DNA from 2 places in the Clostridium intestinale genome. Region 1 is predicted to be linked to the other one. Evidence: riboswitches for the same ligand, from Rfam matches in the RefSeq annotation. Region 1 holds a riboswitch; the other holds the start of a gene.

What was found. Region 1 has a riboswitch for magnesium ahead of mgtE (magnesium transporter). Riboswitches for the same ligand answer to the same signal wherever they lie in the genome.
Region 2: linked by a shared signal. The riboswitch ahead of P8F83_RS00705 (magnesium transporter) and the one ahead of mgtE (magnesium transporter) in region 1 are both predicted to bind magnesium.

What each region holds. Positions count from the first base shown of each region.
Region 1 is NZ_CP121166.1:1,055,839-1,060,058, reverse strand. Features, by position in the region: gene P8F83_RS05495 (YvrJ family protein) at 13-201, shown strand; gene P8F83_RS05490 (DUF1659 domain-containing protein) at 296-520, shown strand; gene P8F83_RS05485 (DUF2922 domain-containing protein) at 561-779, shown strand; gene mgtE (magnesium transporter) at 879-2,222, opposite strand; M-box (ykoK) riboswitch at 2,609-2,770, opposite strand; gene P8F83_RS05475 (helix-turn-helix domain-containing protein) at 3,024-3,383, shown strand; gene P8F83_RS05470 (transglutaminase-like domain-containing protein) at 3,609-4,220, opposite strand, start outside.
Region 2 is NZ_CP121166.1:152,462-156,681, forward strand. Features, by position in the region: gene P8F83_RS00700 (YgiQ family radical SAM protein) at 1-997, opposite strand, end outside; M-box (ykoK) riboswitch at 1,139-1,304, shown strand; gene P8F83_RS00705 (magnesium transporter) at 1,510-2,775, shown strand; T-box leader at 2,916-3,144, shown strand; gene cysK (cysteine synthase A) at 3,225-4,133, shown strand.

The sequences.
Region 1 (4,220 bases):
AGGTGATTTTCTATGGAAATTAATGATCTTGTGACTCTAATAGGAAATGTGGGTTTTCCCGTTGCTATTAGTGCCTATTTATTAATTAGACTTGAGAAAAACATAGCAGGCTTAACAGCATCTATAAACAAGCTAAATACTATTATTTCAACTAAGCTTGGTGTTGTTATAGATAGTGGAAATGATGATAAAATTGCTTAAGAAAAATTTCTAAAAGTAGTTATTCTAGGGATTAGTGGTGTATTTATATTATGATTAACCTGATGAATTAAATTATTTAAAGGAGGTGATACATATGGCTGTTAGTAAAGTTTTAAGTTCTACTTCTCTTGCTATTGAAGTGGAGAATGGTGTTAATGGATCTGGCGAAGTTATTTATAGAAAGAAAAACTTCTCAGGTATTAAGATTAATGCTTTACCTGAAAATGTATTTGATGTAGCTGAAGCCATCAAAGGTGTTTTGAGTAATCCTGCTCGAGATTACTTTTTAAATGAAACATCAAAAATTGCTAATGCTTAAAGTTTAACCAAAGATTTTATTATAGAAAGGAGATGAAATTATGGAATATTCATTATCAATGACTTTTGTTACTGAAACTGGGGACAAGGTTTCCATGACAGTATCTGGAGTTAAGAGTGACATAAGTCAGGCTGAGGTATCAACTTTAATGGATACTATTATAGGTAAAGATGTTTTCTTAACTAAGAATGGATCATTAGCCTCTAAGTATTCAGCTCAATTAACTCAAAGAGAAGTTACTAAGTTTGACTTACAGTAATTTAATCTATTATAAAAGAGAGTTCAGTTTTTTAAGCTGAGCTCTCTTATTTTTAAAATACAATTTCCTGACATGAAAACATCCATCGTTTCCTAATCTTCACAATAAGAATGGCAAAAACATTTTTGCTAACCCTAAAAATAAGAAAAATCCAAAAACGTCAGTAGCAGTTGTTAAAAATATTGCTGATGCCAATGCAGGGTCTACACCCAATCCTTTTAATAACAAAGGGATTAAAAAACCAAAGAAGCCTGCTATTACCAAGTTTCCAATCATTGCAGCGAAGATAATAATTCCAAGATACGGGTTATCATATTTCATATAAAGTATGATTCCCGTAATAACTCCTGTAGCTGCTCCATTAATTACACCAAGCCCAACTTCTTTAAAGACTAATTTCCAACTCTTTTTTAAGCTAACTTCTCCAAGAGCAATACTTCTTATTACCACTGATAATGTTTGGGTTCCTGCATTTCCTCCCATTCCAGCAACTATAGGCATTGCGGCTGCTAATGCAACAACTTGTTCTATAACATCCTCAAATAAACCAACAGTAAATGCTGCTAAAAATGCTGTCCCAAGATTAATAAATAACCAAGGTAGTCTCTTTTTAACAGATGTTATAAGTGAGCTATCCACTCTCTCTTCTTTACTTACACCACCCATCATCAATATATCTTCTGTTTGCTCTTCTACGATAACATCAATTATATCATCTACAGTTATAATACCAAGTAAAGAATTTTTGTGATTTATTACTGGAATAGCCTTTAAATCATATTTTGAAACAAGCAGAGATACTCTTTCCTGATCTTCTTCTGGATTAACAGAGATTATATTATCATTCATAATCTCTACAAGTTTTTTATCCTCATCAGAAATAAGTATATCCCTTAAATCCGCAGTCCCAATTAATTCCTTGTCTTTACTCAATACAAATATTGTCTCAATTACTTCTGTCTTAGGTCCAATTTCTTTAATTTTCTTTAAGGACTCTCCAATTGATAATTCTCCTTTTAGTGCTATATATTCTGTCGTCATAATACCACCAGCACTGTCTTCATCATAACCTAATAGTTCTTGCAACTGTTTGGTATCTCCAGTTTTCATCATCTTTAATAAATTTTTTCTCATCTTAATAGGGAGATTTCCTAAAATATCTGCTATATCATCATTGGACATATAAGAAAACAAATGTACTATAGACTTAAAATCAAACAATTTTATAATTCTAACTTGTAACTCTTCACTAGCCTGTTCTACAATTTCCGCCATTAACTCATTATCTATTTGCTCATAAAACTTTAATAAACTTTCATCATCAAATTCTTCTATGAGAATAGCAATATCTATAGGATACATATTGTCAATAATTTCATATATTTTTTCTTTATCATTTTCTAATACACTATTTATAAGTGCTTTTTGTCTTTCTTCAATCATATTTACGCACCTCTCTTTAACTTAAATCAATTTTGAATATTGAATCTAGTTTTTTATATTCCTAGCATTTCCATCTTTGATAATTCAGATATAGTATTATATCTAAATGCTTTATATCGCTCATTATAAATTAAAATTTGAAAAATATTAAAACTCCAAAGCGAATAATAACTATTATCAATAAAAGAATAGGATTGAAGAGAGGTTATAACAAATAGCTAATACGAAGTAATCAGAACAGAAGACAATCTCTTAGATCTGAACTTCATACAGTTATTTGTAATATTAACCTCGCCATCCATATCACTAGGCCCATCTTCCATTCTGTACACCTCCTTAAAATAAAAAAACTTCATCATAAACTTGAATATGATGAAGGTATTATAAACAATACTTTCTCGTTCAAGTTTTAGCTCTACTAGGCGGTGAAGTTGCATTAGATTAAACCTTCTTTGTTCGGCAGAATCTGTTGACCAATGCAGAATGTTTCCATCCTTTTACGGCAGCAACCCATATCCTTGTAGTAGCCTCACCTACCGAGGATTATTAAATTCATTAAAAGTATATTCTTTTAGTATTATCTTGTCAATATTTACTTTCAACTTATAAAAAACATACTCCATATTATTCTAAAAGTCTAATGTTTGCTACACTCTCATTTCTTTTTGCATTCTCACCTTAACTTAAACCTAGATTTACATTCCTCCTTTAGATTATTTTTGATATTTAAAGCTTACGCCTAAATATGAACTTGCTAAGAAAGTTTAGCAACTGTTATAATTTAACAATGGAGGGATTGTTATGAATACTTTTGGTAAAAGAATAAAAAGCTTAAGACAAAAAATGGGATTAACTCAAGTAGAACTAGGTAAAATACTTAATGTAACTGATCTTGCTGTAACAAAGTGGGAAAGTGATGCTATCTTACCTAATACGATCACTTTAATCAAAATTGCAGATTACTTTAATGTATCCATAGACTACCTGCTTTGTAGAAAATATATCTCATATATTAGTTCTGGTAATAACGTCGTTAAAATTCATGAAAAATATCCTTATAATTTATCACCTGAGGATGTTGAAAGATTAATTAATTATCTTAGAGACATAGGATTTGATATAGACAGATTAATTAAAAAGATAAAGGAATCTAGTAAGTAGTCCTTTATGTGCTTGAGGTTATACTTATTGTTATCTATGTTAAAAACTAATTCCTGTTAGAAGAGAGTTCATTTTTAGCTAATTGAATCAAAACCCTCTCATTCAAGCAAATAGACATAATAAAACCCCAGAGCATTGCCTGGGGTTTGCGCGGAACAGACTTAGACATGATTCAATTCTGAGAATTATAATTTATCAGTTTCCTATTTATGTTTATATCTTATGCTAGTCACGAATTCTTTCTACATTGCGATTCATAAGTTTACGTCCGATATTCCGATAAATCCATTTTTTTAGCGGCGTTAACTGTTGGTGATATTTCTCAAAAAATTCATCAGGTGAATCGAACACACCGAAATCCTGGTTTATACCCTCTTTTTGGATGTAAGTATCATTAGCATTCCACTCTACTTGTGGATTTTGAAAGTTATCGGTAGCTGCACCATAGCCACAAAAACTGGTTTTACAATCTTTAAACTTTTCTTGGAGCTTTTTCAAATATTGGCTGTCCAAAATGAACCCCTCTATATTATACCAATTATCTTTATACTGAATTTCAACCCAGCTATGAATAATACTTTTGGGAGCAAACTTATAAATTATTCCTGTCATTGCACCTTTTTGCAATTTCTTGTCAATGGTAAAACCATGAATCCGACAAGGTATTCCAACTGCCCTCAGAAGTACCATAAATAATGTTCCCTTTGTATTGCACTGGCCATAACCATCATTTAAAACTTCGGATGCAGGGATAATATCATCTGTATTATAGCCAAATGCAATATCGTCGCGTACAAAATTATAGATTTTTAGGATTTTTTGAAAGTTATTATCGTT
Region 2 (4,220 bases), 900 kb from region 1:
CGCCACTTCTGTTTTGAATTATTCTTCCTTGGTGGAAAGTTAAGGCGCAAAAGGAGCAAGAACCATAACATCCTCTATGAGAAGTTATAGAGAACTTAACCTCAGTTATAGCAGGAATACCGCCTAAAGAGTCATACATTGGATGTGGTATTCTTGTAAAAGGAAGATTATATGTTAAATCCATCTCTTCTTGAGTTAAGGGAAGCTGAGGAGGATTTTGAACTAAATATCTATCCCCGTGAGGTTGAACTATAGTTTTTCCTCTAATTGGATCTTGTTCTAGAGATTCAAGTTTGTAACTTTCCCCATAAGCAGACTTATTACTAGCACAGTCTTCAAAAGAAGGTGTTTCAACATAATTTCTTAAGTTAGAAATATCCTTAGTTAAATAGCAGGTTCCTTTAACATCATTTATTTTAGAAATATCCATTCCATAGCTAAGTAGATCTGCTATTTGAATTATAGTTTTTTCTCCCATTCCGTATATAAGAAGATTAGCCTTAGAATCTAACAATATGCTTCTTCTAACCTTATTGTCCCAATAGTCATAATGAGCAAATCTTCTAAGTGAAGCCTCAATACCACCTATTACAATTGGTATATCCTTAAAAGCCTCTCTAATTCTATTACAATAAACAATTACAGCTCTATCAGGTCTATATCCAGATTTACCTCCAGGAGAATAAAAATCATCACTTCTTTTTCTTTTGGCAGCAGTATAATGATTAACCATAGAATCTATATTACCTGAATTAACTAAGAAACCATATTTAGGTCTACCTAATTTTTTAAAATCATCAGCATTATTCCATTTAGGTTGAGGGATTATCCCTACAGAGTAACCTTGGGATTCGAGGGTTCTTCCGATAATAGCAGTACCAAAAGAAGGGTGATCAACATAGGCATCTCCAGTAACTATAATAAAATCTAATTGTTTTATATTATTTTTCTTTAAATCTTCCGTAGAAACAGGTAAAAATTTCTTATGTAAATTCATTAATTAAACTACCTTTCGTTTTAAGTTTTATAATTAATATATAATAACACAACAAGTTAAAGTTTTTCAACTTTAAAGCAATGAAATGAAAAGTTTTTAGTTGCTTTTTTAGAAGAAAAGAATATAATAAAGTAGGGAATTAAATATTATATTTTTGTGAGGCTCCTACATAGACACACGCTACTGCCCAGAAACATCGAGAGATGCCAACGGGTCAGGAGGTATTATCGAAAGAAGGTATTACCTAATGTAGCTAGAGAATTAACTCTTAAGCTTTGTAGTGCTAAAACTCTGAATTAAAGTTAATATCTTTAATTGAATTTTAGAGCCTTTTAGGCTCTTTTTATTTTTTAAATTTTAAGGTGGTGAAAGAAAAGATGGAGGCTGGACCTCAAGGTGATACGTATAATAATTTGATGATTTTACAAAAGCTTGAAGGGATGGTTCTCTTAAATTTTCTTTAACTGAATCCATTCCTTCAAAAAGGAAAAACTAAATAAGGAGGAATGGATATGATAAAACTAAACGTATTTCTTTATAGTTCCATAATAGATAGAAAGGTTTATGATGAATTTGGAGATGTTTTAGGTGTACTAAAAGATGTTTATGTAACTGCTGAAGAGGGATATCCAAGAGCAATTGGTTATAGGGTAAAAAGAGGCAGTGTTATGTATGAATATGAATTCAGAACAATAGAATTTTATCTAAATGACTCTAACAAGGTTTTAATAAAAACTAAAGGAAGTAAGGAAATACTTCCTAGAAGTTATAGCTTTTTATTATCACAAAACTTGCTAGATAAAAGCATAGTGGATGTTAACGGTAAAAAGGTAGTTAGGGTTAATGACTTAAGAATTGCAGAGATAGCTGGAGAGTATAGAGTAATAGCTGTTGAAACTGGTTCTTCAGCCTTATATAGAAGAAAAGGATTAGAATCAGTAGCAAGGATTATTACAAAGTTTATGAAGAAAGAAATGGAAGATCAAGTTATCATGTGGGATGATGTTGAGTCTTTAGAATTAATTAAGGATTCTTTACAAATTTCTGTACCATATAAAAAACTGTCTACTCTACATCCAGCAGATTTAGCAGATATCTTAGAGACATTGGACTCTAAGAATAGAAGAAAGATATTTGAAACGTTAGATGAGGATTTAGTAGCGGATACATTAGAAGAAATGGAACCAGAATATAAGGGTACAGCAATTAAAGAACTCTCAGAGTTAAAACAAGCAGAGATTTTAGAGAATCTACCTAACGATGAAATAGCTGATATTTTAGATGAGTTAGATGATGAATCTAGAGAAAAAATTCTCTTCAACCTAGAAAAAGAAGATGCAGATGAGGTTAAAGAATTACTATCTTATGAAGATGAAACTGCAGGTAGTATAATGAATAAGGACTTTATTGCATTAAATATAGATATATCTGTAAAAGAAACTATTGAAATATTTAAGGAAACAGAACCGGATGAAGAAGTTATGTATTCAGTTTACATTATAGATAGCGAAGAAAGGCTTTTGGGGAGTGTTTCTTTAAAAGATTTAGTTATGAATGATTCTGATGTTAAATTAAAAGATATAATGAATGATAAAATTCAAACTGCAAATTATAAGGAATCTTTATCTGAACTTGTGGATAAGGTAACTAAATATGACCTTTTATCTATTCCAGTTTTGGACGAAGAAAATAGGTTGTTAGGAGTCGTATTGACTCACGATGTTGTAGATGAAATATTACTTCCAGCATGGAGAAAAAAATCAAAGAAAAATGTTTAATATATTAAAAGACTATGAACTTAACGATTTCATAGTCTTTTAAGTTTTATAAATATTAGAATAGTTTTTATAAAAACATATTGACTTTTAATTTTAATAGAATATAATTATATTATACAAACCATATCAGATTAGTGGGAATTTTAGCGATGATAAAGTAGAGTATCATAAATAGTTAGTTTAAGAGAGAAGACGGTGGTGGAAAGTCTTTACTAAAGTTTTTGAGAAGTGCACTTTTGAGCTGATACCTGAAATTTATAGTAGGGTTATCCGGGAGTCAGCCGTTATAATGACAAAACACGAGGGTGTTTAAAAGCTGAGGCATTATTGTCTAATTAGAGTGGAACCGCGGGATATCTCGTCTCTTTATTTTATAATTGAGATTGAGATTTTTTTTATTAGTAGTAAAATAAAAAGATATAAATATATATTAATATGGAGGGAAAATTATGATTTATAACAGTGCATTAGAATTAGTAGGAAATACACCTATACTAAAAGTAAATAGTTTAGTTGATGAAAATTCAGCAGAGGTTTATGTTAAATTAGAGAAATTTAACTTAGGGGGAAGTGTTAAGGACAGAGCTGCTTTAGGAATGATTGAAAAAGCAGAAGAACTAGGGTTAATAAAAGCTGGTGATACTTTGGTTGAACCAACCTCTGGTAATACAGGAATAGCCTTAGCTCTAATAGGAAAATTAAAAGGATATAAAGTAGTTATTACTATGCCTGAAACAATGAGTAAAGAAAGACGAGATCTTTTAAAAGCTTATGGTGCAGATTTAATATTAACAGAAGGCGCTAAAGGTATGAAAGGTGCTATAGCAAAAGCTACTGAATTAGTTGAAGAGTTTGGCTACTTTATGCCACAACAATTCTTAAATTTAGCGAACCCAGAAAAACACTATGCAACAACAGCAGAAGAAATATTGAAAGATCTACCAGAAATAAATGCATTTATTTCTGGAGTAGGAACTGGTGGAACAATTACTGGAGTAGGTAAAAATATTAAAAGCAAAAAAGCTGATGTTCAAATAATAGCAGTTGAACCAGCCAAGTCTCCAGTTTTAGCAGGTGGAAATCCAGGACCACATAAAATCCAAGGAATTGGAGCAGGATTTATTCCAGATATATATGATAGTTCAGTTGTGGATGAAATAATTTCAGTAACAGAAGAAGACGCATTTAAAACTGCAAAAGAATTTGCTGAAAAAGAAGGCGTGTTAATTGGAATTTCTGCTGGTGGAGCCTTATATGTAGCTTTACAAGTTGCTAAAAAACTTGGCAAAGGTAAAAAAGTATTAACAGTTGCTCCAGATGGAGGAGAAAAATATATTTCTATGGGTCTTTACGAATAAAAAATAGATTAAATTAAATATGTAAAAGCAAGAGAATGCTATAGATAATTGGCATTCTCTTTTTTTATATTAAAGTATTAAGTATAT